3 regions of the Symbiobacterium turbinis genome follow, and region 1 is predicted to be linked to each of the others. Evidence: a T-box and tRNA genes for the amino acid it is inferred to sense, from the RefSeq annotation. Region 1 holds a T-box; the other regions hold tRNA genes.
What was found. A T-box is a leader RNA that pairs with one kind of tRNA and senses whether it is charged. The one in region 1 lies ahead of metG (methionine--tRNA ligase), so its partner is inferred to be a tRNA-Met.

Region 1 (9,412 bases):
GTAGTCGCGGCGACGGAGGAAGGGACGCCACAGGGCGGTCCGCTGAGCCCGCTGCTGGCGAACATCCTGCTGGATGACCTCGACAAGGAGCTGGAGCGCCGCGGGCACCACTTCGTCCGGTACGCCGATGACTGCAACATCTACGTCCGCAGCAAGCGGGCGGGAGAACGGGTCTACAGGAGCGTGCGCCACTTCCTGCAGGAGCGGTTACGGCTGAAGGTCAACGAGGAGAAGAGCGCAGTGGACCGGCCATGGAAGCGGCAGTTCCTCGGGTTTAGCTTCTACAAGCGCCGGGGAGTGCGCATCCGGCTGGCACCGAAGAGCCTGAAGCGCGTGAAGGACAAGCTTCGCACGCTGACGGACCGCAACCGCAGCGAGAGTATGGAGGACCGAATCCGACGCCTGAACGCTTACTTGCGGGGCTGGGTTGGGTACTATGCGCTCTCCGATGCCAGGTCAGCCTTTGAAAGACTCGAAGGATGGCTGAAGCGTCGGCTGCGAGCATGCGTATGGAAGCAGTGGAAGCGTGTACGCACGCGCTTTCGGGAGTTGCGCGCCCTCGGTTTGCCCGAATGGGTAGTCTGCCAACTCGCCAACAGCCGTAAAGGCCCGTGGCGGATGGCAGGTGGCCCACTACACAACGCCCTGGGCAACGCCTACTGGCGTGCCCAGGGGCTGATAAGCCTGACCGAATGCTATGAAGCTACTCGTCAATCTTGGCGAACCGCCGGATGCGGACCCGCATGTCCGGTGGTGTGAGAGGACGGGGGCTAGCCGCCCCCTCCTACTCGATCCCCGGTATTTGGTTTACCCCACTTGATGAGCACGATCAGCCATGGAGGCAAGGCAGGACTGGCAAACGTTCTTACCCTTGAAGTTTTCCACATTGGCCGCGTTGCCGCAGAAGACGCACGCCGGCTCATACTTGCGCAGGATGATCTTGTCCCCGTCGACGTAGATCTCCAGGGAGTCCTTCTCTTCAATGTTCAACGTCCGACGGAGTTCGATCGGAATGACGACCCGGCCGAGCTCGTCTACCTTCCGGACAATTCCCGTGGACTTCATCATATGGCACATTCCCTCCTTGCATCCAGGGGCTGCGAAAGCTCTATCACCGATGATAACAGTTATGGCAGAAAAAGTCAAGGCAATGCTTTAACGTTACCTGGGGCACATTCGAACGGCTGCAAGATTAAGGGCAGTCTGCCCGCTTATGACAACCATAACTGGATGGGCGTCCTAAGTCAAGGGTCAATTGGGCATTTTACCCAAGTGCGGCAAGCCTTAGCAGGAGACGGCGTTGCGATCTCTTGACAGCGTTTTCGGAGTCGCCTATACTAAGGCCATTCAAACGCGATGAAAGAGATGAGTAAGGTCTGAGGTCCCCACAGCGAGCCGGGTGTGGTGCAAGCCGGCGGCGACCGAGATGACCCGAACATGGCTCTGGAGCGGCCGGCTGAAGGTTCGTCCGAACTGCGTAGGCTGGGACGGGGGGCTCCCGTTAGCGGGCCAGGATATCGGCGCGATGCCTGTATCCGGATGAGGTTCGACGTGCGTCGAACGAAAAAGGGTGGTACCACGGGGTGCAAGCCTCGTCCCTTTCGCGGGGGACGAGGCTTCTTGTGTTTGACGGGGCAAGCTTTTGGTGAGGAGGGGTTTTCCGCATGACCAAGTTTTATATCACAACGCCCATCTACTACCCCAGCAGCAAGCTGCATATCGGCCACTCGTACACGACTGTCGCCGCTGACGCCCTGGCGCGCTATCACCGCCGGCTGGGGCACGAGACGTACTTTCTGACCGGCACCGACGAGCACGGTCAGAAGATCGAGCGGGCGGCCCTCGCGGAGGGGAAGACGCCGATCGAGTTCGTCGACGAGATCGTCGCCGGCATCAAGGAGCTGTGGGCGGCCCTGCACATCTCGTACGATGACTTCATCCGCACGACGGAGGAGCGGCACAAGAGGGTCGTGCAGAAGATCTTCAAGCAGCTGTATGACCAGGGAGACATCTACAAGGCCTCGTACGAGGGCTGGTACTGCACGCCGTGCGAGACCTTCTGGATCGAGGGCAAGCTGAAGGAGGGCAACCTCTGCCCGGACTGCGGCCGCCCCGTGGAGTGGACCAAGGAGGAGAGCTACTTCTTCCGCCTCTCCAAGTACGCTGACCGGCTGCTGCAGTATATCGAGGAAACCGACTTCATCCAGCCGGCGACGCGCAAGAACGAGATGGTCTCGTTCATCAACCAGGGGCTGGAAGATCTCTGTGTCTCGCGCAGCACCGTGCGCTGGGGGATTCCGGTGCCCATCGATGAGAAGCAGACCATCTACGTGTGGATTGACGCGCTCTCCAACTATATCTCCGCCCTGGGCTGGGGCACGGAGAACGACGAGCTGTACCAGAAGTTCTGGCCGGCCGACGTGCACCTGGTGGGCAAGGAGATCGTGCGCTTCCACACCATCATCTGGCCGTGCATCCTGATGGCCCTCGACCTGCCCCTGCCCAAGAAAGTCTTCGGCCACGGCTGGCTGCTGTTCGGCACCCAGGCCGAGAAGATGTCCAAGTCCAAGGGCAACGTGGTCGACCCGTTTGTCCTCATCGAGCGGTACGGGGTGGACGCCGTCCGCTACTACCTGCTGCGGGAGGTGCCCTTCGGCTCTGACGGCACGTACACCGAAGAGGCGTTCATCCTGCGCACGAACAACGACCTGGCCAACGACCTGGGCAACCTGCTCTCCCGCACCACGCAGATGATCAACAAGTTCAGCGGCGGCAGTGTGCCGGAGCCCGATCCGGACCATGACGACCGGGTGCTGGCCGACCTGGCCGGGCAGGTGCTCCGGGAGTTCCAGGAGGCCATGGACCGGCTGGAGCTTTCCACCGCGCTGGCGGCGCTGTGGAGGCTGGTGGACCGGGCGAACAAGTATATCGACGAACAGGCCCCGTGGGCCCTGGCGCGGGATCCCGGCAAGGCCGGCCAGCTCCGCAGCGTGCTGTACAGTCTCGCGGAGTCGCTGCGCCTGGTCGCCGTGGCGCTCACTCCGTTCCTGGTGCACACGCCCGAGCGCATCTGGGAGCAGCTTGGCCTGGAGCCCGAGCAGGTCCGGACGATCCCCTGGGAGCAGGCGGTCGCCTGGGGCGGCCTGAAGCCGGGCACCGCGATCCGCAGGGGCAGCCCGCTCTTCCCGAGGATCGAGGTACCGAAGGATGACGACCAGGCCTCCGTAAGCGAGGGCGGGAAGAAGCCTGCGGCCGCTCCAGCAGCCAAGCAGTCTGAACCGGTGGAAGGCGTGGCGCAGATCGAGTACGATGACTTCGCCGAGGTCGAGCTGAAGGTCGCGGAGATCGTGGAGGCGGAGCGGGTGCCCAAGGCGGACCGGCTGCTGCGGCTGGTGCTGGCGGTGGGCGAAGAGCGCCGTCAGATCGTCTCGGGCATCGCGCAGCACTACACGCCGGAGGAGCTGATCGGCAAGCGGATCATCCTGGTGGCCAACCTGAAGCCGAAGAAGCTGCGGGGCGTGGAGTCGCACGGCATGCTGCTGGCCGCCACCGCGGAGGACGGCAGCCTGAGCCTGGTCACCCTGGATAAGCCGGACTTCCCCACCGGGATGCGCGTGAAGTGAGTCCGAGAGTGAGCCAGACCACCTCTCCCCGGGCGCCGCGGCCGGCGCCCGGGGAGATCGACTGAAAGAGGGACGCAACATGCTGTTCAACACGCACTCGCACGTGGATACGGCCCACCAGTTCGCAGACGACCGGGACGAGGTGCTGGCGCGGGCGCAGGAGATGGGCGTGAGCCAGCTGATGGTGATCGGTTTCGAGCGGGCGCTGCTGCCGGTCACGCTGGCCTTTGCCGAGCAGCGGGACTGGGTGTGGGCCGCGGTGGGCATTCACCCGACCAGCGCACTGGAATGGGGGCCTGAGGCGGAGGCCGAGCTGCGGCAGGCGGCGCGCCATTCGCGGGTGAAGGCGCTGGGTGAGGTGGGCCTCGATTACTACTGGAAGGATCGGGCGCCCTTCGACGTGCAGCGGGATGTGTTCCGAAAGCAGATTCGCCTGGCGCGCGAGCTGGGGCTGCCGCTGGTCATTCACAACCGTGATGCGCACGAGGATGTGGTGCGCATCCTGGAGGAGGAGCGGGCGGACGAGGTCGGCGGCATCATGCACTGCTTCTCCGGCGACTGGAAGATGGCGGAGCGGTGCCTCGCGCTGAACTTCTACATTGGAATCGGCGGCACCGTCACCTATAAGAACAATCCGGTCGGCCGCGAAGTGGCGCAGCGGCTGCCGCTGGATCGCATCGTGCTGGAGACCGACGATCCCTACCTCGCACCCGTGCCGCACCGGGGCAAGCGGAACGAGCCGGGCTACGTGCGGATCGTGGCGGAGTTCCTGGCCGAGCTGCGTGGCACGACGTTGGAGGACATCGCGGCGGCCACCACGGCCAACGCGCGGCGCGCACTCGGGCTGGATGGATAGACAACCGAAAGATCGGTGTGTGTTGACTCCCCGCCCGGCAGTCGGTATACTAACATCTTGCCGGCGTCATGCCGGGCGGCGCGGGCCAACCAGCAATTGGTCGGTTGACGCCGATCGGTCTGCCTGATAGAATGACTTCTTGCCGCCGGTTGGCGGCGGGCTCGGCCGGAGCGGCCGGGCCGGAAGCGGCCGGTGGAAACGAACGGCTGGAACGAACTGGCCGGTTGACACGAAGCCGAGAGCTTGCTAAACTGATAAAGCTGTCGCCTGACGGCAGCGGCGGTCTCGAACCTTGAAAACTAGACAGTGCAGAAGAGGAAAAGCCAAGCGAGCCGAGTACTTCAATCGAGCCAATCGAACTTTTCCACGGAGAGTTTGATCCTGGCTCAGGACGAACGCTGGCGGCGTGCCTAAGACATGCAAGTCGAGCGGGGCTTTGAGGCTTCGGCTTCAAAGCCTAGCGGCGGACGGGTGAGTAACACGTGGATAACCTGCCCTTTGCTCTGGGATAACAGGCCGAAAGGCCTGCTAATACCGGATAAGCTCACGGCCCCGCATGGGGCTGGGAGAAAAGGCGCTAGAGCGATTGGCGCTGGCAGAGGAGGGGTCCGCGGCCCATTAGCTAGTTGGTGAGGTAACGGCTCACCAAGGCGACGATGGGTAGCCGGCCTGAGAGGGCGACCGGCCACACTGGGACTGAGACACGGCCCAGACTCCTACGGGAGGCAGCAGTCGGGAATTTTGCACAATGGCCGAAAGGCTGATGCAGCAACGCCGCGTGAGCGAGGAAGGCCTTCGGGTTGTAAAGCTCTGTTGCCTGCGAAGAAGGGCCCTGTCAGGAAATGGGCAGGGTTTGACGGTAGCAGGCGAGGAAGCCCCGGCTAACTACGTGCCAGCAGCCGCGGTAATACGTAGGGGGCGAGCGTTGTCCGGAATTACTGGGCGTAAAGGGCGTGTAGGCGGCCTGTTAAGTCAGGGGTGAAACTCCGGGGCTCAACCCCGGGCGTGCCTCTGAAACTGATGGGCTTGAGTGCTCTAGAGGGCAGTGGAATTCCCGGTGTAGCAGTGAAATGCGTAGAGATCGGGAGGAACACCAGTGGCGAAGGCGGCTGCCTGGGGAGTAACTGACGCTGAGGCGCGAAAGCTAGGGGAGCAAACAGGATTAGATACCCTGGTAGTCCTAGCCGTAAACGATGAGTGCTATGTGTGAGGGGTATCGACCCCCCTCGTGCAGTAGTTAACGCAATAAGCGCTCCGCCTGGGGAGTACGGCCGCAAGGCTGAAACTCAAAGGAATTGACGGGGGCCCGCACAAGCAGCGGAGCATGTGGTTTAATTCGAAGCAACGCGTAGAACCTTACCAGGGCTTGACATCCGCCGAATCCTGCAGAAATGCGGGAGTGCTCCTTCGGGAGAACGGCGAGACAGGTGGTGCATGGTTGTCGTCAGCTCGTGTCGTGAGATGTTGGGTTAAGTCCCGCAACGAGCGCAACCCCTGTCGCATGTTGCCAGCACGTAAAGGTGGGGACTCATGCGAGACTGCCGGTGACAAACCGGAGGAAGGTGGGGATGACGTCAAATCATCATGCCCCTTATGTCCTGGGCTACACACGTGCTACAATGGCCGTCACAGAGCGCCCCGAACCCGCGAGGGGGAGGCAATCGCTGAAAGGCGGTCTCAGTTCGGATCGCAGGCTGCAACTCGCCTGCGTGAAGTCGGAGTTGCTAGTAATCGCGGATCAGCATGCCGCGGTGAATGCGTTCCCGGGCCTTGTACACACCGCCCGTCACACCATGGGAGCTGGCAACACCCGAAGTCGGTGAGCTAACCCCGCAAGGGGAGGCAGCCGCCGAAGGTGGGGCTGGTGACTGGGGTGAAGTCGTAACAAGGTAGCCGTATCGGAAGGTGCGGCTGGATCACCTCCTTTCTAAGGAGCTTTCCTCCCTGAGCAGGGGGAGACTCCCAGGTCGATACTCAGCCCATCAAAACGGGCTGGGGGGAATTGGCGGCTGTTTGGCGGACCGATTCTGCACTGTTTAGTTTTGAGGGTTCGAGAAGAACCCCAGGTCGTACCTTGAAAACTGCACAGTGAACATGCGATTCTTAGCGAAATCAAGCTAGGAAGGGCACACGGTGGATGCCTTGGCGCCAGGTGCCGATGAAGGACGTGGAAAGCTGCGATAAGCCTCGGGGAGCCGCAAGCAGGCGTAGATCCGGGGATCTCCGAATGGGGCAACCCGGCTGGCGTAATGGCCAGTCACCCACAGCTGAATCCATAGGCTGTGCGGAGGGCACCGTCCGAACTGAAACATCTCAGTAGGACGAGGAAAAGAAATCAACCGAGATTCCCTCAGTAGCGGCGAGCGAACGGGGAGGAGCCTAAACCAGCGCCGAGCAATCGGCGCTGGGGTTGCGGGACGCCGAGAATGCGATGCCCGGAGTCTAGCCGAACCGGTCTGGAAAGGCCGGCCACAGAAGGTAAAAGCCCTGTAGGCGAAAGGCGAGGGGCCGCAAGGCGGATCCCAAGTACCACGGGACACGAGGAATCCCGTGGGAATCCGGGGGGACCACCCTCCAAGGCTAAATACGCCTGGCGACCGATAGTGAACCAGTACCGTGAGGGAAAGGTGAAAAGCACCGCGGGAGCGGAGTGAAAGAGACCCTGAAACCGTGTGCCTACAAGCAGTACGAGCGCCATAAGAGCGTGAGTGCGTGCCTTTTGCAGAATGAACCGGCGAGTTACGGTCACTGGCATGGTTAAGGGCCTCAGGCCCGGAGCCGAAGCGAAAGCGAGTCTGAAGAGGGCGTAGTCAGTGGCTGTAGACCCGAAACCCGGTGATCTATCCATGGCCAGGGTGAAGCGGGGGTAAGACCCCGTGGAGGCCCGAACCGATTAGCGTTGAAAAGCTACCGGATGAGCTGTGGATAGGGGTGAAAAGCCAAACGAACCGGGAGATAGCTGGTTCTCCCCGAAATAGCTTTAGGGCTAGCGTCGGCATGTGAGCTTGCTGGAGGTAGAGCACTGATTGGGCTAGGGGCCTACACCGGTTACCGAACTCAGTCAAACTCCGAATGCCAGCAAGTATGGCCGGCAGTCAGACGGCGAGCGCTAAGGTCCGTCGTCGAGAGGGAAAGAGCCCAGACCGCCAGCTAAGGTCCCCAAGTTCCTGCTAAGTGGTCAAGGATGTGGCGTTGTAGAGACAACCAGGATGTTGGCTTAGAAGCAGCCATCATTGAAAGAGTGCGTAATAGCTCACTGGTCGAATGACGCTGCGCCATAAATACTCGGGGCTAAGCAGGACACCGAAGCTGCGGGTGTGAGCGGTGAGAGGTGAGTGGTGAGCAGTGAGTGGGGTCCGGAGTTTTCAGGATCTGCGGGTGTACCAGCAGGGCTACGAACTGGCGCTGACGGTGCACCGGCTGACCCGTAGATTTCCGGCCCACGAACAGTTTGAGTTGGGACAGCAGTTGCGTCGAGCGGCCGTGTCCATCCCGGCGAACATCGCCGAGGGATTCGGTCGGCGCGATTCAGCCGCTGACTTCCGACACTTTTGCGGATTGCGTTGGGGTCTGCCAACGAGATGTACGTCCTTCTGAGTCTGGCCAGGGATCTCGGTTACGAGATCGCTGCGATGGACAAAGTCATATCCGGGTACGAACAGCTCGGGAAGCAGATCTACACGTTGATGCAAAGACTGCAGTGACCCACTACTCACTACTCACATCTCACTGCTCACGCGGTAGGGGAGCGTTCCATGCGGGCAGAAGCATGACCGGAAGGACATGTGGACTGCATGGAAGTGAGAATGCCGGTATGAGTAGCGAAAAGACAGGTGAGAATCCTGTCCACCGAAAGCCTAAGGATTCCTGAGCAAGGCTCGTCCGCTCAGGGTCAGTCGGGACCTAAGCCGAGGCCGAATGGCGTAGGCGATGGGAAACAGGTCGACATTCCTGTACCACCTACGGGTCGCTTGACCGATGCGGGGACGCAGGAGGCTAGGGGGACCCGGCCGTTGGTCGTGCCGGGGTAAGCGGGAAGCGTGGTCCGGCAGGGAAGTCCGTCGGACTAAACGTGAGCCGTGACGCCGACCGAATTGAAGTAGGGAAGCCCCTGACGCCACACTGCCGAGAAAAGCCGCTAGGGAGACCCGGGGTGCCCGTACCGCAAACCGACACAGGTAGGCGGGGAGAGAATCCTCAGGTGCGCGGGAGAACCCTCGCTAAGGAACTCGGCAAAATGCATCCGTAACTTCGGGAGAAGGATGGCCTTCCCTGGTGAGAGGAGAGACGCCTCAAAGCTGGGGGAGGTTGCAGAGGAGAGGCCCAAGCGACTGTTTACCACAAACACAGGTCAGTGCTAAGCCGGAAGGCGACGTATACTGGCTGACGCCTGCCCGGTGCTGGAAGGTTAAGGGGAGAGGTCAGGCCGCAAGGCCGAAGCTTTGAACCGAAGCCCCAGTAAACGGCGGCCGTAACTATAACGGTCCTAAGGTAGCGAAATTCCTTGTCGGGTAAGTTCCGACCCGCACGAATGGCGTAACGACTTGGGCGCTGTCTCAGCGAGGGACCCGGTGAAATTGAAATACCTGTGAAGATGCAGGTTACCTGCGATTGGACAGAAAGACCCCATGGAGCTTTACTGTAGCTTGGCATTGGACTTTGGTGGTGCGTGTACAGGATAGGTGGGAGCCTTGGAAACTGGGTCGCCAGATTCAGTGGAGGCGCCGTTGGGATACCACCCTCGCAGCATCGGAGTTCTAACACGGACCCCTGGATCGGGGTAGTGGACCGTGCCAGGTGGGCAGTTTGACTGGGGCGGTCGCCTCCCAAAAGGTAACGGAGGCGCCCAAAGGTCCGCTCAGGATGGTTGGAAATCATCCGGGGAGTGTAAAGGCAGAAGCGGGCTTGACTGCGAGACAGACAGGTCGAGCAG
Region 2 (9,412 bases), 150 kb from region 1:
TGCCGAGAAAAGCCGCTAGGGAGACCCGGGGTGCCCGTACCGCAAACCGACACAGGTAGGCGGGGAGAGAATCCTCAGGTGCGCGGGAGAACCCTCGCTAAGGAACTCGGCAAAATGCATCCGTAACTTCGGGAGAAGGATGGCCTTCCCTGGTGAGAGGAGAGACGCCTCAAAGCTGGGGGAGGTTGCAGAGGAGAGGCCCAAGCGACTGTTTACCACAAACACAGGTCAGTGCTAAGCCGGAAGGCGACGTATACTGGCTGACGCCTGCCCGGTGCTGGAAGGTTAAGGGGAGAGGTCAGGCCGCAAGGCCGAAGCTTTGAACCGAAGCCCCAGTAAACGGCGGCCGTAACTATAACGGTCCTAAGGTAGCGAAATTCCTTGTCGGGTAAGTTCCGACCCGCACGAATGGCGTAACGACTTGGGCACTGTCTCAGCGAGGGACCCGGTGAAATTGAAATACCTGTGAAGATGCAGGTTACCTGCGATTGGACAGAAAGACCCCATGGAGCTTTACTGTAGCTTGGCATTGGACTTTGGTGGTGCGTGTACAGGATAGGTGGGAGCCTTGGAAGCTGGGTCGCCAGATTCAGTGGAGGCGCCGTTGGGATACCACCCTCGCAGCATCGGAGTTCTAACACGGACCCCTGGATCGGGGTAGTGGACCGTGCCAGGTGGGCAGTTTGACTGGGGCGGTCGCCTCCCAAAAGGTAACGGAGGCGCCCAAAGGTCCGCTCAGGATGGTTGGAAATCATCCGGGGAGTGTAAAGGCAGAAGCGGGCTTGACTGCGAGACAGACAGGTCGAGCAGGGTCGAAAGACGGGCTTAGTGATCCGGCGGTACCGAGTGGAAGGGCCGTCGCTCAACGGATAAAAGCTACCCTGGGGATAACAGGCTGATCTCCCCCAAGAGTCCACATCGACGGGGAGGTTTGGCACCTCGATGTCGGCTCATCGCATCCTCGGGCTGAAGTCGGTCCGAAGGGTTCGGCTGTTCGCCGATTAAAGCGGTACGCGAGCTGGGTTCAGAACGTCGTGAGACAGTTCGGTCCCTATCCATCGCAGGCGCAGGAGATTTGACGGGATCTGCCCCTAGTACGAGAGGACCGGGGTGGACGGCCCGCTGGTGTACCAGTTGTCCCGCCAGGGGCACCGCTGGGTAGCCAAGGCCGGAACGGATAAGCGCTGAAAGCATCTAAGTGCGAAGCCGACCCGAAGATGAGATCTCCCATCCCGTGAAGGGAGTAAGGCCCCTGGAAGATGACCAGGTAGATAGGCCGGGAGTGGAAGCGGCGTAAGTCGTGGAGCAGACCGGTACTAATCGGCCGAGGGCTTGATTTCGCAAAGCATGTCGGCGTATACAGGGGTGCTGCTGCGCAGCACCTGCTGGCGCCGGGCGTCTTCGGGGGCTGCGCCCCCTGCAGACGCCTCACTGTACAGTTTTGAGGGTAAGACCTCAGCGTTTTTGGGTGGCGATACCGGAGGGGATCACCCGTTCCCATACCGAACACGGAAGTTAAGCCCTCCAGGGCCGAAGGTACTCCGCAAGGGGGAGAATAGGTCGCTGCCCAAACTAGTTTAACGACAAGCGGCCCCGGTGATTCTGCTGCCGGGGTCGCGCGTCGAACTTGCTGGGGATTGGGGTAACGGTAGCCCGCCTGACTCTGGATCAGGTAGTCCTGGTTCGAATCCAGGATCCCCAACCAGACGTGCCGGCACCTCATTCCGGCATAGCTCAACGGTAGAGCATCCGGCTGTTAACCGGAGGGTTGTAGGTTCGAATCCTACTGCCGGAGCCATCCTGCGGGTTTAGCTCAGTTGGTAGAGCGCCACCTTGCCAAGGTGGAGGTCGCGAGTTCGAGTCTCGTAACCCGCTCCAGTCTCATGGCGGTGTAGCTCAGCTGGTTAGAGCATGCGGTTCATACCCGCAGTGTCGCTGGTTCGAATCCAGCCACCGCTACCAGAGCGTCTGAGGTGCCGGGCGACCCGTGCACGCGCCGCCCGGCACTCATCTATCCAACCCAGAACTGCCGACAGCGCAAAATCGCCCATCACCAGCAGCCAACCAACCACCTACCAGCCACGACACACCACTCACTACTCTCAACCGCCCACCGCTCATGGCCCACAACTCACAGCTCATACGGCCCGGTAGCTCAGTTGGTAGAGCACGCGACTGAAAATCGCGGTGTCGCCGGTTCGATTCCGGCCTGGGCCACCACTGGCGGGGAGATACCCAAGTGGTCAAAGGGGGCTGACTGTAAATCAGTTGCGTAACGCTTCGGTGGTTCGAATCCACCTCTCCCCACCAGATTCTGCGGGTTTAGCTCAGTTGGTAGAGCGCCACCTTGCCAAGGTGGAGGTCGCGAGTTCGAGTCTCGTAACCCGCTCCAGTGTTTTGGGGCTATAGCTCAGTTGGGAGAGCGCTTGAATGGCATTCAAGAGGTCAGGGGTTCGACTCCCCTTAGCTCCACCAGGCGGCGGTTCCACAGGCCGCCGCAGCAAGATGCGCGGTTAGCTCAGTTGGGAGAGCGCATGATTGACGTTCATGAGGTCAGAGGTTCGAATCCTCTACCGCGCACCAAGGCGTCATATTGGCGCCTGCAGGTCGGCATTCCCGTTGCCGCCTGAGGCGCCCTGAATTTATGCGGAGGCGTGGTGTAGAGGCCTAACATGCGGCCCTGTCACGGCCGAGATCGCGGGTTCGAATCCCGTCGCCTCCGCCAGACCCGCAGATGTGGCGGAATTGGCAGACGCGCACGGCTCAGGACCGTGTCGGGTAACCACTCCCGGTGGGAGTTCGAGTCTCCCCATCTGCACCAAATGCGAGGGTAGCTCAGTTGGCCAGAGCACACGGCTGATAACCGTGAGGTCCCGGGTTCGAATCCCGGCCCTCGCACCACTTTTTGCTCGCTGGTGTAGCTCAGCCGGTAGAGCAGCTGATTCGTAATCAGCAGGTCGCCGGTTCGAGTCCGGCCACCAGCTCCAACCTCTTGCCTGCCGGCCTTCGTGCGCCGCGCGTCGCCGGTGGGCGAAACTGTTTTCCGATTCACCATTTCCCACAGCCCACGACACACAGCTCACAACCCCTGCGCCATACGGAGAGGTGGCCGAGCGGTTGAAGGCGACGGTCTCGAAAACCGTAGTAGGCCTTGTGTCTACCGTGGGTTCGAATCCCACCCTCTCCGCCAGCATCATCAGGACCCAGCCTCTGCGGCTGGGTCTTGTTTTGCTTTTGCTGCCCACAGGGGCTTGTGCTATAATTTGACGGTACTTTACCTCGTTCTGTGCGCTGGAAAGGAGCCATGGTCCCGTGGAACTCTTCCTGACTGAGAATCAGACGGAGGATATGCGGCTCTCCGTCCGCGCCACCAGGGTCCTGCACCACGAGAAGACCCCGTACCAGGAACTGATCATCGTGGAGACCCCGCAGTGGGGGCGCCTCATGGCCCTGGACGGTTTCTTTCAGACCTGCGATCGTGACGAGTTCGTCTACCACGAGATGGGCGCGCACGTGCCGATGCTCACCCATCCCGATCCGAAGCGGGTGCTCATCATCGGCGGCGGCGACGGCGGCATGGCCCGCGAGGTGGTGCGCCACCCGGGGGTCGAACACGTCGACCTGGTCGAGATCGACGGGCGCGTCATCGAGTGCTGCAAGGAGTACTTCCCGCAGATCTCGGTGGCGCTCTCGGGGAACCCGAAGGTGCACGTACACGTGGCCGACGGCATTCAGTGGGTGCAGCAGCACGAGGCGGAGTACGACGTGGTCATCATCGACTCTTCCGAGCCGATCGGGCCCGGCGAGGGCCTATTCACGGCCAACTTCTACGCCAGCGTCTACCGCTGCCTCACCGGCGACGGCATCTTGGTCGCCCAGACTGAGTCGCCCTGGGTGAACGCATCGGTGATCCAGCGGGCCTACCGGGGCATCCGGAAGTCCTTCCCCATCACACGGCTGTACCTCTGCGCGGTGCCCACGTACCCGACCGGGCTCTGGTCGTTCACGGTGGGGTCGAAGAAGTACGATCCGCTGCTGGCCGAGCCCGAGGAGCGCATCGCCGAGCTGGGCGACCTGAAGTACTACACCCCTGAGGTGCACCACGCCGCGTTCCAGCTTCCGGCCTTCGTGGCCAGGCTGCTGGAGGAGGCCGAGGAGCAGGAGGCCGAACAGGAGGCCAGGCAGGAAGGGGAGGCGCAGCCGTGAGCGGGCGCAACTTGCCCGGCTTTCCGCACATCGAGCGGCTTGCCGACTTCATGGCCTCGTCAGACGACTACGCATCGGCCCGGACGGTGCTCTGGGGCATCGGTCAGGACTTCACCACGTCGTACCGCCCCGGGACCCGGTTCGGCCCGGGGCGCATCCGGGAGGCGTCATACGGGCTGGAGGAGTTCAGCTATCACTCCCGCATGAGCCTCACCGAGAAGAGTTTCTTCGACCTGGGCGATGTGGCCGTGGTCTTCGGCGATGTGCAGGAGACGCTGCGCCGCGCCGAGGAGGTGGCCCGCCGGCTCTTCGCCGACGACAAACTCTCCCTGATGATGGGCGGCGAGCACCTGGTCACGCTGCCGGTGGTGAGGGCCGCCCACGAGAAGTACGGCGATGACCTGGTGCTGCTGCAGTTCGATGCCCATGCCGACCTGCGCGAGGATTACCTGGGCAACCCCCTCAGCCACGCGACGGTCATGCGGCGCTGCCTCGACTTCTTGCCGGCGCGCAACCTCTACCAGTTCGGCATCCGCAGCGGCACGCAGGAGGAGTACGAGTTCGGCATGAGCCGGTGCCACCTGTTTCCCCACGAGGTGCTGGAGCCGCTGCGGCAGGTCATCCCGACGCTGGGAGACCGGCCGGTCTACGTCACCATCGACATCGACGTGATGGACCCGGCCTTCGCGCCCGGCACCGGCACGCCCGAGCCCGGCGGCATCACCAGCCGCGAGATGATCGACGCCGTGCTCGCCATGCGCGGCCTCAACGTGGTGGGGCTCGACGTGGTGGAGGTGGCGCCCGGGCTGGACCAGACCGACCGGACGCCGGTGCTGGCGGCCAAGCTGATTCGCGAGGCGATTCTGGCCTTCGGATAGCGCAGGCGCGTCATCTGAGGCGGCGGCGGCGCCAGGCTCAAGGCCATAGCGCACTTCTTCGTTCAACTCATAGGAGGGCGGACGGACATGCGTATTGTAGAGCAGATCAAGAGCGAGATCCGCCAGGCCCTGGCGGATGCGGTCGCACGGGCGGTGGCGGCGGGCGTGCTGGTCGGTCCGGCCCCAGACATCATGCTGGAGAGCCCGAAGGACAAGGCTCACGGTGACTTTGCCACCAACCTCGCCATGGTGATGGCCCGGCAGGAGAAGAAGGCCCCGCGGGTCATCGCCCAGGCGATCGTGGATCACCTGCAGACGGACGGCACGTGGATCGAAGCGGTGGAGATCGCCGGCCCCGGCTTCATCAACCTGCGCCTGCGCCACGGCTGGGTGCACCAGGTGCTGCCGGCGATTCAGGCCGAGGGGGCCGACTACGGCAAGAGCGACCACGGCCAGAAGCAGCGGATCCTGCTGGAGTACGTCAGCGCCAACCCCACCGGCCCCATGGTGCTGGTGCAGGCCCGGGCCGGCGCTTTCGGCTCGGCCCTCGGCCGGCTGCTCAACTGGGCCGGCTACGAGTGCCACACCGAGTTCTACGTGAACGACGCCGGCAACCAGGTGAAGATCCTGGCCCGCACCGTCGACCTGCGGGCGCAGGAGTTGCGCGGCGCGACCATCGAGATTCCCGAGGGCTACTACCCCGGCGAGGACGTGATCGAGTGCGCCCGCGCCCTGCTGGAAGAGCACCCCGACTTCCTGGAGAAGCCTGAGGAGGAGCGGCTCGCCTTCCTGGAGGTCTGGGCGCCTGAGTACTTCCGCAAGGGCCAGGAGGAGGTGCTGCGCAGCTACGGCGTTGAGTTCGACCGCTGGTTCAGCGAGCGCTCCCTCCGGGAGGCCGGCGCCCCGGCCAGGCTGGTGCAGTGGCTGCTGGAGAAGGGCGAGGCCTACGAGAAGGACGGCGCCGTCTGGATGCGCACCACCAAGTACGGCGACGACAAGGACCGGGTGCTGGTCAAGTCCGATGGCGAATACACCTACTTCGCCGCCGACGCCTGCTACCACAAGGATAAGTACGACCGGGGCTACACCACCCTCATCGACATCCTCGGCCAGGACCACCACGGCTATCAGGGCCGCATGAAGGCGATGGTGGAGTGTCTGGGCCATCCCCGGGATTCGCTGGAGATCCTGTTCACCCAGATCGTCCGGCTCTTCAAGGACGGCCAGGAGTTCCGCATGTCGAAGCGCAAGGGCAACTACGTCACCATGGAGGACCTGCTGGAGCAGGTCTCGGTGGACGCCGCCCGCTACTTCTTCCTGATGCGCAGCCTGGATACGCACATGGACTTCGACCTCGACCTGGCCAACCTGAAGTCCAGCGACAACCCGGTGTTTTACATTCAGTACGCCCATGCCCGCATCTGCTCCATCCTGCGCCAGGCGCAGGAGCAGGGGCTGGAGGTGCCGGCTGCGGCCGACGTCGATATGGCGCTGCTGGCCGACGAGTCCGAGGTCGAGCTCATGCGCAAGCTGGCCGAGTTTCCCGAGGAGATCATCGGCGCGGCGGACGCCCGCGAGGTGCACCGCATCACCCGGTACCTGAACGAACTGGCCACCCTCTTCCACCAGTTCTACACCCGCTGCCGGGTGGTGAGCGACGACCTGCCGCTCACCCGGGCCCGGCTGCTGCTGGTGGACTGCACCCGCACCGTGCTCGCCAACGCCCTGGGGATTCTGGGGGTCTCGGCGCCCGAGCGGATGTAGACGCCCCGGGAGTTCTGGGGGGGACGGCTGGGCCGCCCACACTGAAGCCGAACAGAGAGCATGGCTGCGCCGCCCAATCCGGGCGCACCCGTGCACTTGTGCACGCGGCGACCTGTCACTATGTTACAATAAAAGGAGCCCGCAGCAGGTGTCCGGGCTCCTTTCTCATGTTACTCCACGGGTTCTCCGTTGATCTCGATGCGGTAGGTGATCTCCGCACCGTGGCGGAAGAGGCCGGCCACGGAGCAGTAGCGCGTCTCCGAAAGCTCCACCGCCCGCTTCACCTTGTCGGCGGGTACATCCGCGCCGAAGACCCGGTAGACCATCTCGAACCGCTCGAAGTAGCGCGGATGCTCCTCCCGCTCGTGGGCCTCCACGGCGACCTCCACCCGGTCGAAGTCCACCCGCATCTTGTTCAGGATCGAGACCACATCGATGCCGGTGCAGCCCCCCAGCGCGGCCAGCAGGAGCTCGGTGGGCCGGGGGCCCTTGTCCTCGCCGCCGACCTCGCGCCGCGCGTCCATGAGTACCGTGTGACCGGAGCCCGTCTGGGCCTCGAAAGCCATTCCACCTGTCCAGCGTACCAGTGCTTCCTTCATACCGAATCACCTCGTCTGTCTGATTCGTCGCCTGGGGTAGCGCCTGAGTCCTCGGATTCGCAGCCCGGTGCGTCGAGTCTCTGGATTCGCCGCCCGGTGCGGCGCCCAGTTGACCTGATTCGCTATGTAGTGTGCATCGCCTGCCGAACCTTTTTCCCGTGTAACGCGCTCTTCATTTTGAGAGGCGTTCGGCGGAAGGGGGCGCCGAGAAGGAGGGATACCACTGTGACCATGGAGGAGCGCTTCTTTGCACTGTACCGGCCCGAGCAGGGAAGACTCTACCGCACCGCCTGGGCGATTCTCGGCAACGAAGCCGATGCCGCCGACGCCCTGCAGGAAGCCACCATCCGCGCTTACCGCGCCTTTGGCCAGCTCCGGGGCGGCGACGTGGCGTTTCCGTCCTGGATGCGGCGCATTCTCGTGAACACCTGTACACAGATCCTGCGCAAGCGCATGCGGGTCATTCCTGTGGAGAAGCCAGAGGACCTGGCCTCGCACCCCGTCACCGAGATCGACCTGCCGCTGGACGGCGACGTGTGGGACGCGGTGCGCAGCCTGGACGAGCGCTACCGGGCCGTGGTCGTGCTGCGCTTCCTCAACGACATGCAGCTGGACGAGATCGCCTCGGCGCTCGACATTCCGCTGGGCACGGTGAAGTCCCGGCTGCACACGGCCATGAAACTGCTGCGCAGCCGCCTGAACGCTCTCGAGGAACGAAAGGAGGGGCGCGGTGTCGATGCAGTGTGAGCAGATCCAAACGGAGCTGATCGCGTATCTTCACGGTACGCTCTCACCGCAGGAGCGCGCCGCCATCGAGGCACATCTGATGCAGTGCGAGGCCTGCTCAGAGGAGGCCGACGCGATGAAGGATATCAGCGACAAGCTTTCACAGGGGCTGAAGGAGTGGGTGAACCAGGGGGTATGCCCGCCTGAGGTCGCGGAGCGAATCCAGCTGAGCCTCAGGGGCGAGGGCCGCCGCTCCGCCTGGCGCCGCCTGGGGATCGCGGCCGCATCTGTGGCCGCAGTGGCTGCCGTGCTCCTGTTCGCCCTGTCCACCCAGCCGCAGTATGCGCAGCAGCTCGCTTCGGTGCCCGTCCTCGGGGCGCTGGCGGCCCAGCTGCTCGAGCCCGACCTCGAGATTCACCTGAACCCGCAGCAGCATATGACCGCCGCCCTTTTCCGGCCCAGCCGCTCCGTGAAGCTGCAGGTGACCGAATCGGAGGGCGGCCTGAGCCTTACCATCACGTCTGTGGCGACCGGCGAATCTGCCACCCGGATCGGCTACACGCTGCAGGGGGAGGGGCTCGTCCTGCCCGAGGAGCAGGAGGCCCTGGTGCCTGCGGTCAGCACGCAGGCCGGGCCGCTCACCTGCCAGTCGCTCACGGCCGATCAGCGGCGGGGTGAGATTCGCTTCGAGCTGTACTGCGAGCCGGTGCCGGCCGGCGAGGAGATCAGCCTGACCCTGCCGGAGCTTCCGCGGGAAGATGGAGGCACCTTCCCGTCCCTCATGGCGACCTTCACCAACTGAAAGCGGCATTCCAGGCGGCAGGGAGGATCCGGCTCCCTGCCGCCTGCATAGTCTGAAAGGTGAACCTGATTGCCGCCGAACCGTAGGAGTTCGGCGGTTTGCCGACGAAGTGAGGTGATAGACGGATGCCATCTGCACCGAAAGTGGGGCTGGCCCTGGGGGGCGGATTCGCCCGGGGCATGGCGCACATCGGTGTGCTCCAGGCCCTGGTGGCGCACCAGATCCCCATCGACCTGGTGGCGGGCACCTCCGCGGGCAGCCTGGTCGGGGCCCTCTACGCGGCGGGCTGCGACCCCTGGGACCTGGAGCGGCTGGCGGCGGAGATGAACTGGCGCTCCCTGGTCCGGCTGCGCCTCAGAAGGGACGGTCTCCTGGACACCAGCGGGCTGGAGCGCTTCTTCGTGGAGCGGATGGGCGACCTGGACTTCTCTGACCTG
Region 3 (9,412 bases), 410 kb from region 1:
GGCCAGGGATGAGAACTTGCCTCGCATGGGGCACCTCCGGCAGTAGAGTATGGCACGTCCCATTCGGGCCGTGAGACATGCTTATGAGCCGGATGACGAAGCCATGCGGGGCGCCGCGACCCCGGCCGCCCCTGCAGGCCGCTCGAGCTGCGCAGCTTTGCTTTGGCCATTGCCGGCCGTTCCGCCGTACCGTAAGGTAGATGGGGTAGAGGCGAATTGAGAGATGGGGAGAGATGACCGTGGCGAAATCACTTCCTTATGAGAGCCGGCTGGAGATTCTCGAGGAGATGCTTTCCCGGATCGCCGACGGGTACGTGTACCCCGAGACAGCGGCCCTGATTGTAGAACGGGTGCGGCAGCACATCTCCCGGGGAGACTACGCGGAGCTGGACGACCTGAGGGACTTCTGCAAGACCGTCACAGCACACATGCAGGCCGTGTGCGGGGACAAGCACCTGCGGCTCCGCATCAGCCAGCCCGGCAGCGGCCACCAACTCACCGACCCGGAGCGGCACCGCGAGTGGGCTGCGCTGCAGAACCACGGCTTCTATCGGGTCGAGCGGCTGAGCGGGAACATCGGCTACCTCGACCTTCGCGTGCTTCACGATCCCAGCGTGGCCGGCGAAACCGCTGTCGCCGCCATGCGGCTGCTGGCCAACACCAGCGCCCTGCTCATCGATCTGAGGCGCTGCCCGGGCGGCAGCCCCGCCATGGTGCAGCTCCTCACCACCTACCTGTTCGCTGAGCCCGTACACCTGGAAAGTTTCTATTATCGGCCTGACGACACCACCACCCAGAGCTGGACCCTTCCCTACGTGCCGGGAGAACGGCTCAGCGATCATCCCGTGTATGTCCTGACGAGCAGCAAGACCTTCTCGGGCGGGGAGGAGTTCGCCTACAACCTGAAGCACCTGAAGAGGGCCACGATCGTCGGCGAGACCACGGCCGGCGGCGCGCATCCCGGCGACGCTTATGCACTTCCCCATGGGCTGGAGGTGTTCGTTCCCCTGGGCCGGCCCATCAACCCCATTACGGGCACCAACTGGGAGGGTACGGGCGTCGAGCCCGACATCGCAGTACCGGCGGAGCAGGCCTTCAAGACGGCCTACCGGATTGCGCTGGAGCAGGTGCGGGAGCGGCTGCGCACCAGCGAATCCTTGGTGGCGGAGTCCCTGCTGGCGGAAGTCGACCGGGCGCTGGCGGATCTGGATGACCGGGAGACGCCCTGAGGCAGCACGTGCCCGGGTACAGCAAAAGACCACCGCACTGAGTGCGGTGGTCTTTAAACTAGTTCGGGCAGCGACCTATTCTCCCCCTTGCGGAGTACCTTCGGCCCTGGAGGGCTTAACTTCCGTGTTCGGTATGGGAACGGGTGATCCCCTCCGGTATCGCCACCCAAAAGCGCTGAGGTCTTACCCTCAAAACTGTACAGTGAACATGCGCTATAGCTTTAGCGAAATCAAGCCCTCGGCCGATTAGTACCGGTCTGCTCCACGACTTACGCCGCTTCCACTCCCGGCCTATCTACCTGGTCATCTTCCAGGGGCCTTACTCCCTTCACGGGATGGGAGATCTCATCTTCGGGTCGGCTTCGCACTTAGATGCTTTCAGCGCTTATCCGTTCCGGCCTTGGCTACCCAGCGGTGCCCCTGGCGGGACAACTGGTACACCAGCGGGCCGTCCACCCCGGTCCTCTCGTACTAGGGGCAGATCCCGTCAAATCTCCTGCGCCTGCGATGGATAGGGACCGAACTGTCTCACGACGTTCTGAACCCAGCTCGCGTACCGCTTTAATCGGCGAACAGCCGAACCCTTCGGACCGACTTCAGCCCGAGGATGCGATGAGCCGACATCGAGGTGCCAAACCTCCCCGTCGATGTGGACTCTTGGGGGAGATCAGCCTGTTATCCCCAGGGTAGCTTTTATCCGTTGAGCGACGGCCCTTCCACTCGGTACCGCCGGATCACTAAGCCCGTCTTTCGACCCTGCTCGACCTGTCTGTCTCGCAGTCAAGCCCGCTTCTGCCTTTACACTCCCCGGATGATTTCCAACCATCCTGAGCGGACCTTTGGGCGCCTCCGTTACCTTTTGGGAGGCGACCGCCCCAGTCAAACTGCCCACCTGGCACGGTCCACTACCCCGATCCAGGGGTCCGTGTTAGAACTCCGATGCTGCGAGGGTGGTATCCCAACGGCGCCTCCACTGAATCTGGCGACCCAGTTTCCAAGGCTCCCACCTATCCTGTACACGCACCACCAAAGTCCAATGCCAAGCTACAGTAAAGCTCCATGGGGTCTTTCTGTCCAATCGCAGGTAACCTGCATCTTCACAGGTATTTCAATTTCACCGGGTCCCTCGCTGAGACAGCGCCCAAGTCGTTACGCCATTCGTGCGGGTCGGAACTTACCCGACAAGGAATTTCGCTACCTTAGGACCGTTATAGTTACGGCCGCCGTTTACTGGGGCTTCGGTTCAAAGCTTCGGCCTTGCGGCCTGACCTCTCCCCTTAACCTTCCAGCACCGGGCAGGCGTCAGCCAGTATACGTCGCCTTCCGGCTTAGCACTGACCTGTGTTTGTGGTAAACAGTCGCTTGGGCCTCTCCTCTGCAACCTCCCCCAGCTTTGAGGCGTCTCTCCTCTCACCAGGAAAGGCCATCCTTCTCCCGAAGTTACGGATGCATTTTGCCGAGTTCCTTAGCGAGGGTTCTCCCGCGCACCTGAGGATTCTCTCCCCGCCTACCTGTGTCGGTTTGCGGTACGGGCACCCCGGGTCTCCCTAGCGGCTTTTCTCGGCAGTGTGGCGTCAGGGGCTTCCCTACTTCAATTCGGTCGGCGTCACGGCTCACGTTTAGTCCGACGGACTTCCCTGCCGGACCACGCTTCCCGCTTACCCCGGCACGACCAACGGCCGGGTCCCCCTAGCCTCCTGCGTCCCCGCATCGGTCAAGCGACCCGTAGGTGGTACAGGAATGTCGACCTGTTTCCCATCGCCTACGCCATTCGGCCTCGGCTTAGGTCCCGACTGACCCTGAGCGGACGAGCCTTGCTCAGGAATCCTTAGGCTTTCGGTGGACAGGATTCTCACCTGTCTTTTCGCTACTCATACCGGCATTCTCACTTCCATGCAGTCCACATGTCCTTCCGGTCATGCTTCTGCCCGCATGGAACGCTCCCCTACCACTGCCCTACGGCAGTCCGCAGCTTCGGTGTCCTGCTTAGCCCCGAGTATTTATGGCGCAGCGTCATTCGACCAGTGAGCTATTACGCACTCTTTCAATGATGGCTGCTTCTAAGCCAACATCCTGGTTGTCTCTACAACGCCACATCCTTGACCACTTAGCAGAAACTTGGGGACCTTAGCTGGCGGTCTGGGCTCTTTCCCTCTCGACGACGGACCTTAGCGCTCGCCGTCTGACTGCCGGCCATACTTGCTGGCATTCGGAGTTTGACTGAGTTCGGTAACCGGTGTAGGCCCCTAGCCCAATCAGTGCTCTACCTCCAGCAAGCTCACATGCCGACGCTAGCCCTAAAGCTATTTCGGGGAGAACCAGCTATCTCCCGGTTCGTTTGGCTTTTCACCCCTATCCACAGCTCATCCGGTAGCTTTTCAACGCTAATCGGTTCGGGCCTCCACGGGGTCTTACCCCCGCTTCACCCTGGCCATGGATAGATCACCGGGTTTCGGGTCTACAGCCACTGACTACGCCCTCTTCAGACTCGCTTTCGCTTCGGCTCCGGGCCTGAGGCCCTTAACCATGCCAGTGACCGTAACTCGCCGGTTCATTCTGCAAAAGGCACGCACTCACGCTCATATGGCGCTCGTACTGCTTGTAGGCACACGGTTTCAGGGTCTCTTTCACTCCGCTCCCGCGGTGCTTTTCACCTTTCCCTCACGGTACTGGTTCACTATCGGTCGCCAGGCGTATTTAGCCTTGGAGGGTGGTCCCCCCGGATTCCCACGGGATTCCTCGTGTCCCGTGGTACTTGGGATCCGCCTTGCGGCCCCTCGCCTTTCGCCTACAGGGCTTTTACCTTCTGTGGCCGGCCTTTCCAGACCGGTTCGGCTAGACTCCGGGCATCGCATTCTCGGCGTCCCGCAACCCCAGCGCCGATTGCTCGGCGCTGGTTTAGGCTCCTCCCCGTTCGCTCGCCGCTACTGAGGGAATCTCGGTTGATTTCTTTTCCTCGTCCTACTGAGATGTTTCAGTTCGGACGGTGCCCTCCGCACAGCCTATGGATTCAGCTGTGGGTGACTGGCCATTACGCCAGCCGGGTTGCCCCATTCGGAGATCCCCGGATCTACGCCCGCTTGCGGCTCCCCGAGGCTTATCGCAGCTTTCCACGTCCTTCATCGGCACCTGGCGCCAAGGCATCCACCGTGTGCCCTTCCTAGCTTGATTTCGCTAAGAATCGCATGTTCACTGTGCAGTTTTCAAGGTACGACCTGGGGTTCTTCTCGAACCCTCAAAACTAAACAGTGCAGAATCGGTCCGCCAAACGGCCGCCAATTCCCCCCAGCCCGTTTTGATGGGCTGAGTATCGACCTGGGAGTCTTCCCCCTGCTCAGGAGGAAAGCTCCTTAGAAAGGAGGTGATCCAGCCGCACCTTCCGATACGGCTACCTTGTTACGACTTCACCCCAGTCACCAGCCCCACCTTCGGCGGCTGCCTCCCCTTGCGGGGTTAGCTCACCGACTTCGGGTGTTGCCAGCTCCCATGGTGTGACGGGCGGTGTGTACAAGGCCCGGGAACGCATTCACCGCGGCATGCTGATCCGCGATTACTAGCAACTCCGACTTCACGCAGGCGAGTTGCAGCCTGCGATCCGAACTGAGACCGCCTTTCAGCGATTGCCTCCCCCTCGCGGGTTCGGGGCGCTCTGTGACGGCCATTGTAGCACGTGTGTAGCCCAGGACATAAGGGGCATGATGATTTGACGTCATCCCCACCTTCCTCCGGTTTGTCACCGGCAGTCTCGCATGAGTCCCCACCTTTACGTGCTGGCAACATGCGACAGGGGTTGCGCTCGTTGCGGGACTTAACCCAACATCTCACGACACGAGCTGACGACAACCATGCACCACCTGTCTCGCCGTTCTCCCGAAGGAGCACTCCCGCATTTCTGCAGGATTCGGCGGATGTCAAGCCCTGGTAAGGTTCTACGCGTTGCTTCGAATTAAACCACATGCTCCGCTGCTTGTGCGGGCCCCCGTCAATTCCTTTGAGTTTCAGCCTTGCGGCCGTACTCCCCAGGCGGAGTGCTTATTGCGTTAACTACTGCACGAGGGGGGTCGATACCCCTCACACATAGCACTCATCGTTTACGGCTAGGACTACCAGGGTATCTAATCCTGTTTGCTCCCCTAGCTTTCGCGCCTCAGCGTCAGTTACTCCCCAGGCAGCCGCCTTCGCCACTGGTGTTCCTCCCGATCTCTACGCATTTCACTGCTACACCGGGAATTCCACTGCCCTCTAGAGCACTCAAGCCCATCAGTTTCAGAGGCACGCCCGGGGTTGAGCCCCGGAGTTTCACCCCTGACTTAACAGGCCGCCTACACGCCCTTTACGCCCAGTAATTCCGGACAACGCTCGCCCCCTACGTATTACCGCGGCTGCTGGCACGTAGTTAGCCGGGGCTTCCTCGCCTGCTACCGTCAAACCCTGCCCATTTCCTGACAGGGCCCTTCTTCGCAGGCAACAGAGCTTTACAACCCGAAGGCCTTCCTCGCTCACGCGGCGTTGCTGCATCAGCCTTTCGGCCATTGTGCAAAATTCCCGACTGCTGCCTCCCGTAGGAGTCTGGGCCGTGTCTCAGTCCCAGTGTGGCCGGTCGCCCTCTCAGGCCGGCTACCCATCGTCGCCTTGGTGAGCCGTTACCTCACCAACTAGCTAATGGGCCGCGGACCCCTCCTCTGCCAGCGCCAATCGCTCTAGCGCCTTTTCTCCCAGCCCCATGCGAGGCCGTGAGCTTATCCGGTATTAGCAGGCCTTTCGGCCTGTTATCCCAGAGCAAAGGGCAGGTTATCCACGTGTTACTCACCCGTCCGCCGCTAGGCTTTGAGGCCGAAGCCTCAAAGCCCCGCTCGACTTGCATGTCTTAGGCACGCCGCCAGCGTTCGTCCTGAGCCAGGATCAAACTCTCCGTGGAAAAGTTCGATTGGCTCGATTGAAGTACTCGGCTCGCTTGGCTTTTCCTCTTCTGCACTGTCTAGTTTTCAAGGTTCGAGACCGCCGCTGCCGTCAGGCGACAGCTTTATCAGTTTAGCAAGCTCTCGGCTTCGTGTCAACCGGCCAGTTCGTTCCAGCCGTTCGTTTCCACCGGAAGCTTCCGGCCCGGCCGCTCCGGCCGAGCCCGCCACCAACCGGCGGCAAGAAGTCATTCTATCAGGCAGACCGATCGGCGTCAACCGACCAATTGCTGCCTGCGCCTCTTCCTGCCCCGGCAGGCGACTTCGGAAGCGGCAAAGGCCACTTCCGAAGTCGAATTGGTTGCGGGGGAGGGATTTGAACCCTCGACCTCCGGGTTATGAGCCCGACGAGCTACCTGGCTGCTCCACCCCGCGGTATGAAAATGGTGCGAGGGCCGGGATTCGAACCCGGGACCTCACGGTTATCAGCCGTGTGCTCTGGCCAACTGAGCTACCCTCGCATATGGAGCTGATGACCGGGCTCGAACCGGTGACCTCGTCCTTACCAAGGACGTGCTCTACCTACTGAGCTACATCAGCGGAGTACACCTGGTGCAGATGGGGAGACTCGAACTCCCACCGGGAGTGGTTACCCGACACGGTCCTGAGCCGTGCGCGTCTGCCAATTCCGCCACATCTGCAGGTCTGGCGGAGGCGACGGGATTCGAACCCGCGATCTCGGCCGTGACAGGGCCGCATGTTAGGCCTCTACACCACGCCTCCGCATATTGAGACAGGCCACAAACGCCTTGGTGCGCGGTAGAGGGATCGAACCTCTGACCTCATGAACGTCAATCATGCGCTCTCCCAACTGAGCTAACCGCGCATCTTGCTGCGGCGGCCTGTGAAACCGCCGCCTGGTGGAGCTAAGGGGAGTCGAACCCCTGACCTCTTGAATGCCATTCAAGCGCTCTCCCAACTGAGCTATAGCCCCGAAACACTGGAGCGGGTTACGAGACTCGAACTCGCGACCTCCACCTTGGCAAGGTGGCGCTCTACCAACTGAGCTAAACCCGCAGAATCTGGTGGGGAGAGGTGGATTCGAACCACCGAAGCGTTACGCAACTGATTTACAGTCAGCCCCCTTTGACCACTTGGGTATCTCCCCGCCAGTGGTGGCCCAGGCCAGAATCGAACTGGCGACACCGCGATTTTCAGTCGCGTGCTCTACCAACTGAGCTACCGGGCCGCCGATGGTAGCGGTGGCTGGATTCGAACCAGCGACACTGCGGGTATGAACCGCATGCTCTAACCAACTGAGCTACACCGCCGTGTACGTATGAAATTGTCGGTTTGGTGACCCCAACGGGATTCGAACCCGTGTCTCCGCCGTGAGAGGGCGGTATCCTAGGCCGCTAGACGATGGGGCCGGTATTGGTGGACCGCGTAGGACTCGAACCTACAACCTGCCGATTAAGAGTCGGATGCTCTACCAATTGAGCTAGCGGTCCAATAGATTTGGGCAGCGACCTATTCTCCCCCTTGCGGAGTACCTTCGGCCCTGGAGGGCTTAACTTCCGTGTTCGGTATGGGAACGGGTGATCCCCTCCGGTATCGCCACCCAAAAGCGCTGAGGTCTTACCCTCAAAACTGTACAGTGAACATGCGCTATAGCTTTAGCGAAATCAAGCCCTCGGCCGATTAGTACCGGTCTGCTCCACGACTTACGCCGCTTCCACTCCCGGCCTATCTACCTGGTCATCTTCCAGGGGCCTTACTCCCTTCACGGGATGGGAGATCTCATCTTCGGGTCGGCTTCGCACTTAGATGCTTTCAGCGCTTATCCGTTCCGGCCTTGGCTACCCAGCGGTGCCCCTGGCGGGACAACTGGTACACCAGCGGGCCGTCCACCCCGGTCCTCTCGTACTAGGGGCAGATCCCGTCAAATCTCCTGCGCCTGCGATGGATAGGGACCGAACTGTCTCACGACGTTCTGAACCCAGCTCGCGTACCGCTTTAATCGGCGAACAGCCGAACCCTTCGGACCGACTTCAGCCCGAGGATGCGATGAGCCGACATCGAGGTGCCAAACCTCCCCGTCGATGTGGACTCTTGGGGGAGATCAGCCTGTTATCCCCAGGGTAGCTTTTATCCGTTGAGCGACGGCCCTTCCACTCGGTACCGCCGGATCACTAAGCCCGTCTTTCGACCCTGCTCGACCTGTCTGTCTCGCAGTCAAGCCCGCTTCTGCCTTTACACTCCCCGGATGATTTCCAACCATCCTGAGCGGACCTTTGGGCGCCTCCGTTACCTTTTGGGAGGCGACCGCCCCAGTCAAACTGCCCACCTGGCACGGTCCACTACCCCGATCCAGGGGTCCGTGTTAGAACTCCGATGCTGCGAGGGTGGTATCCCAACGGCGCCTCCACTGAATCTGGCGACCCAGTTTCCAAGGCTCCCACCTATCCTGTACACGCACCACCAAAGTCCAATGCCAAGCTACAGTAAAGCTCCATGGGGTCTTTCTGTCCAATCGCAGGTAACCTGCATCTTCACAGGTATTTCAATTTCACCGGGTCCCTCGCTGAGACAGCGCCCAAGTCGTTACGCCATTCGTGCGGGTCGGAACTTACCCGACAAGGAATTTCGCTACCTTAGGACCGTTATAGTTACGGCCGCCGTTTACTGGGGCTTCGGTTCAAAGCTTCGGCCTTGCGGCCTGACCTCTCCCCTTAACCTTCCAGCACCGGGCAGGCGTCAGCCAGTATACGTCGCCTTCCGGCTTAGCACTGACCTGTGTTTGTGGTAAACAGTCGCTTGGGCCTCTCCTCTGCAACCTCCCCCAGCTTTGAGGCGTCTCTCCTCTCACCAGGGAAGGCCATCCTTCTCCCGAAGTTACGGATGCATTTTGCCGAGTTCCTTAGCGAGGGTTCTCCCGCGCACCTGAGGATTCTCTCCCCGCCTACCTGTGTCGGTTTGCGGTACGGGCACCCCGGGTCTCCCTAGCGGCTTTTCTCGGCAGTGTGGCGTCAGGGGCTTCCCTACTTCAATTCGGTCGGCGTCACGGCTCACGTTTAGTCCGACGGACTTCCCTGCCGGACCACGCTTCCCGCTTACCCCGGCACGACCAACGGCCGGGTCCCCCTAGCCTCCTGCGTCCCCGCATCGGTCAAGCGACCCGTAGGTGGTACAGGAATGTCGACCTGTTTCCCATCGCCTACGCCATTCGGCCTCGGCTTAGGTCCCGACTGACCCTGAGCGGACGAGCCTTGCTCAGGAATCCTT

Region 2: it has a tRNA-Met gene. The T-box ahead of metG (methionine--tRNA ligase) is inferred to sense a tRNA for this amino acid. The anticodon was not compared.
Region 3: it has a tRNA-Met gene. The T-box ahead of metG (methionine--tRNA ligase) is inferred to sense a tRNA for this amino acid. The anticodon was not compared.

Annotation. Positions count from the first base shown of each region.
Region 1 is NZ_AP042433.1:2,802,097-2,811,508, reverse strand. Features, by position in the region: gene ltrA (group II intron reverse transcriptase/maturase) at 1-759, shown strand, start outside; gene ACZ45O_RS13555 (AbrB/MazE/SpoVT family DNA-binding domain-containing protein) at 808-1,065, opposite strand; T-box leader at 1,348-1,603, shown strand; gene metG (methionine--tRNA ligase) at 1,665-3,623, shown strand; gene ACZ45O_RS13545 (TatD family hydrolase) at 3,703-4,479, shown strand; rRNA gene ACZ45O_RS13540 (16S ribosomal RNA) at 4,843-6,406, shown strand; rRNA gene ACZ45O_RS13535 (23S ribosomal RNA) at 6,590-9,412, shown strand, end outside.
Region 2 is NZ_AP042433.1:2,947,436-2,956,847, forward strand. Features, by position in the region: rRNA gene ACZ45O_RS14160 (23S ribosomal RNA) at 1-1,340, shown strand, start outside; rRNA gene rrf (5S ribosomal RNA) at 1,465-1,572, shown strand; tRNA gene ACZ45O_RS14170 (tRNA-Gln) at 1,632-1,705, shown strand; tRNA gene ACZ45O_RS14175 (tRNA-Asn) at 1,724-1,798, shown strand; tRNA gene ACZ45O_RS14180 (tRNA-Gly) at 1,803-1,878, shown strand; tRNA gene ACZ45O_RS14185 (tRNA-Met) at 1,886-1,962, shown strand; tRNA gene ACZ45O_RS14190 (tRNA-Phe) at 2,145-2,220, shown strand; tRNA gene ACZ45O_RS14195 (tRNA-Tyr) at 2,226-2,310, shown strand; tRNA gene ACZ45O_RS14200 (tRNA-Gly) at 2,317-2,392, shown strand; tRNA gene ACZ45O_RS14205 (tRNA-Ala) at 2,400-2,475, shown strand; tRNA gene ACZ45O_RS14210 (tRNA-Val) at 2,508-2,583, shown strand; tRNA gene ACZ45O_RS14215 (tRNA-Asp) at 2,649-2,725, shown strand; tRNA gene ACZ45O_RS14220 (tRNA-Leu) at 2,731-2,821, shown strand; tRNA gene ACZ45O_RS14225 (tRNA-Ile) at 2,825-2,901, shown strand; tRNA gene ACZ45O_RS14230 (tRNA-Thr) at 2,912-2,987, shown strand; tRNA gene ACZ45O_RS14235 (tRNA-Ser) at 3,100-3,190, shown strand; gene speE (polyamine aminopropyltransferase) at 3,313-4,206, shown strand; gene speB (agmatinase) at 4,203-5,084, shown strand; gene argS (arginine--tRNA ligase) at 5,172-6,848, shown strand; gene ACZ45O_RS14255 (OsmC family protein) at 7,019-7,447, opposite strand; gene ACZ45O_RS14260 (RNA polymerase sigma factor) at 7,679-8,194, shown strand; gene ACZ45O_RS14265 (anti-sigma factor family protein) at 8,184-8,975, shown strand; gene ACZ45O_RS14270 (patatin-like phospholipase family protein) at 9,101-9,412, shown strand, end outside.
Region 3 is NZ_AP042433.1:3,214,878-3,224,289, reverse strand. Features, by position in the region: gene ylbJ (sporulation integral membrane protein YlbJ) at 1-27, opposite strand, end outside; gene ACZ45O_RS15515 (S41 family peptidase) at 240-1,229, shown strand; rRNA gene rrf (5S ribosomal RNA) at 1,292-1,399, opposite strand; rRNA gene ACZ45O_RS15505 (23S ribosomal RNA) at 1,456-4,400, opposite strand; rRNA gene ACZ45O_RS15500 (16S ribosomal RNA) at 4,584-6,147, opposite strand; tRNA gene ACZ45O_RS15495 (tRNA-Met) at 6,486-6,562, opposite strand; tRNA gene ACZ45O_RS15490 (tRNA-Ile) at 6,572-6,648, opposite strand; tRNA gene ACZ45O_RS15485 (tRNA-Thr) at 6,652-6,727, opposite strand; tRNA gene ACZ45O_RS15480 (tRNA-Leu) at 6,738-6,828, opposite strand; tRNA gene ACZ45O_RS15475 (tRNA-Asp) at 6,834-6,910, opposite strand; tRNA gene ACZ45O_RS15470 (tRNA-Val) at 6,938-7,013, opposite strand; tRNA gene ACZ45O_RS15465 (tRNA-Ala) at 7,046-7,121, opposite strand; tRNA gene ACZ45O_RS15460 (tRNA-Gly) at 7,129-7,204, opposite strand; tRNA gene ACZ45O_RS15455 (tRNA-Tyr) at 7,211-7,295, opposite strand; tRNA gene ACZ45O_RS15450 (tRNA-Phe) at 7,301-7,376, opposite strand; tRNA gene ACZ45O_RS15445 (tRNA-Met) at 7,382-7,458, opposite strand; tRNA gene ACZ45O_RS15440 (tRNA-Glu) at 7,482-7,557, opposite strand; tRNA gene ACZ45O_RS15435 (tRNA-Lys) at 7,563-7,638, opposite strand; rRNA gene rrf (5S ribosomal RNA) at 7,645-7,752, opposite strand; rRNA gene ACZ45O_RS15425 (23S ribosomal RNA) at 7,809-9,412, opposite strand, start outside.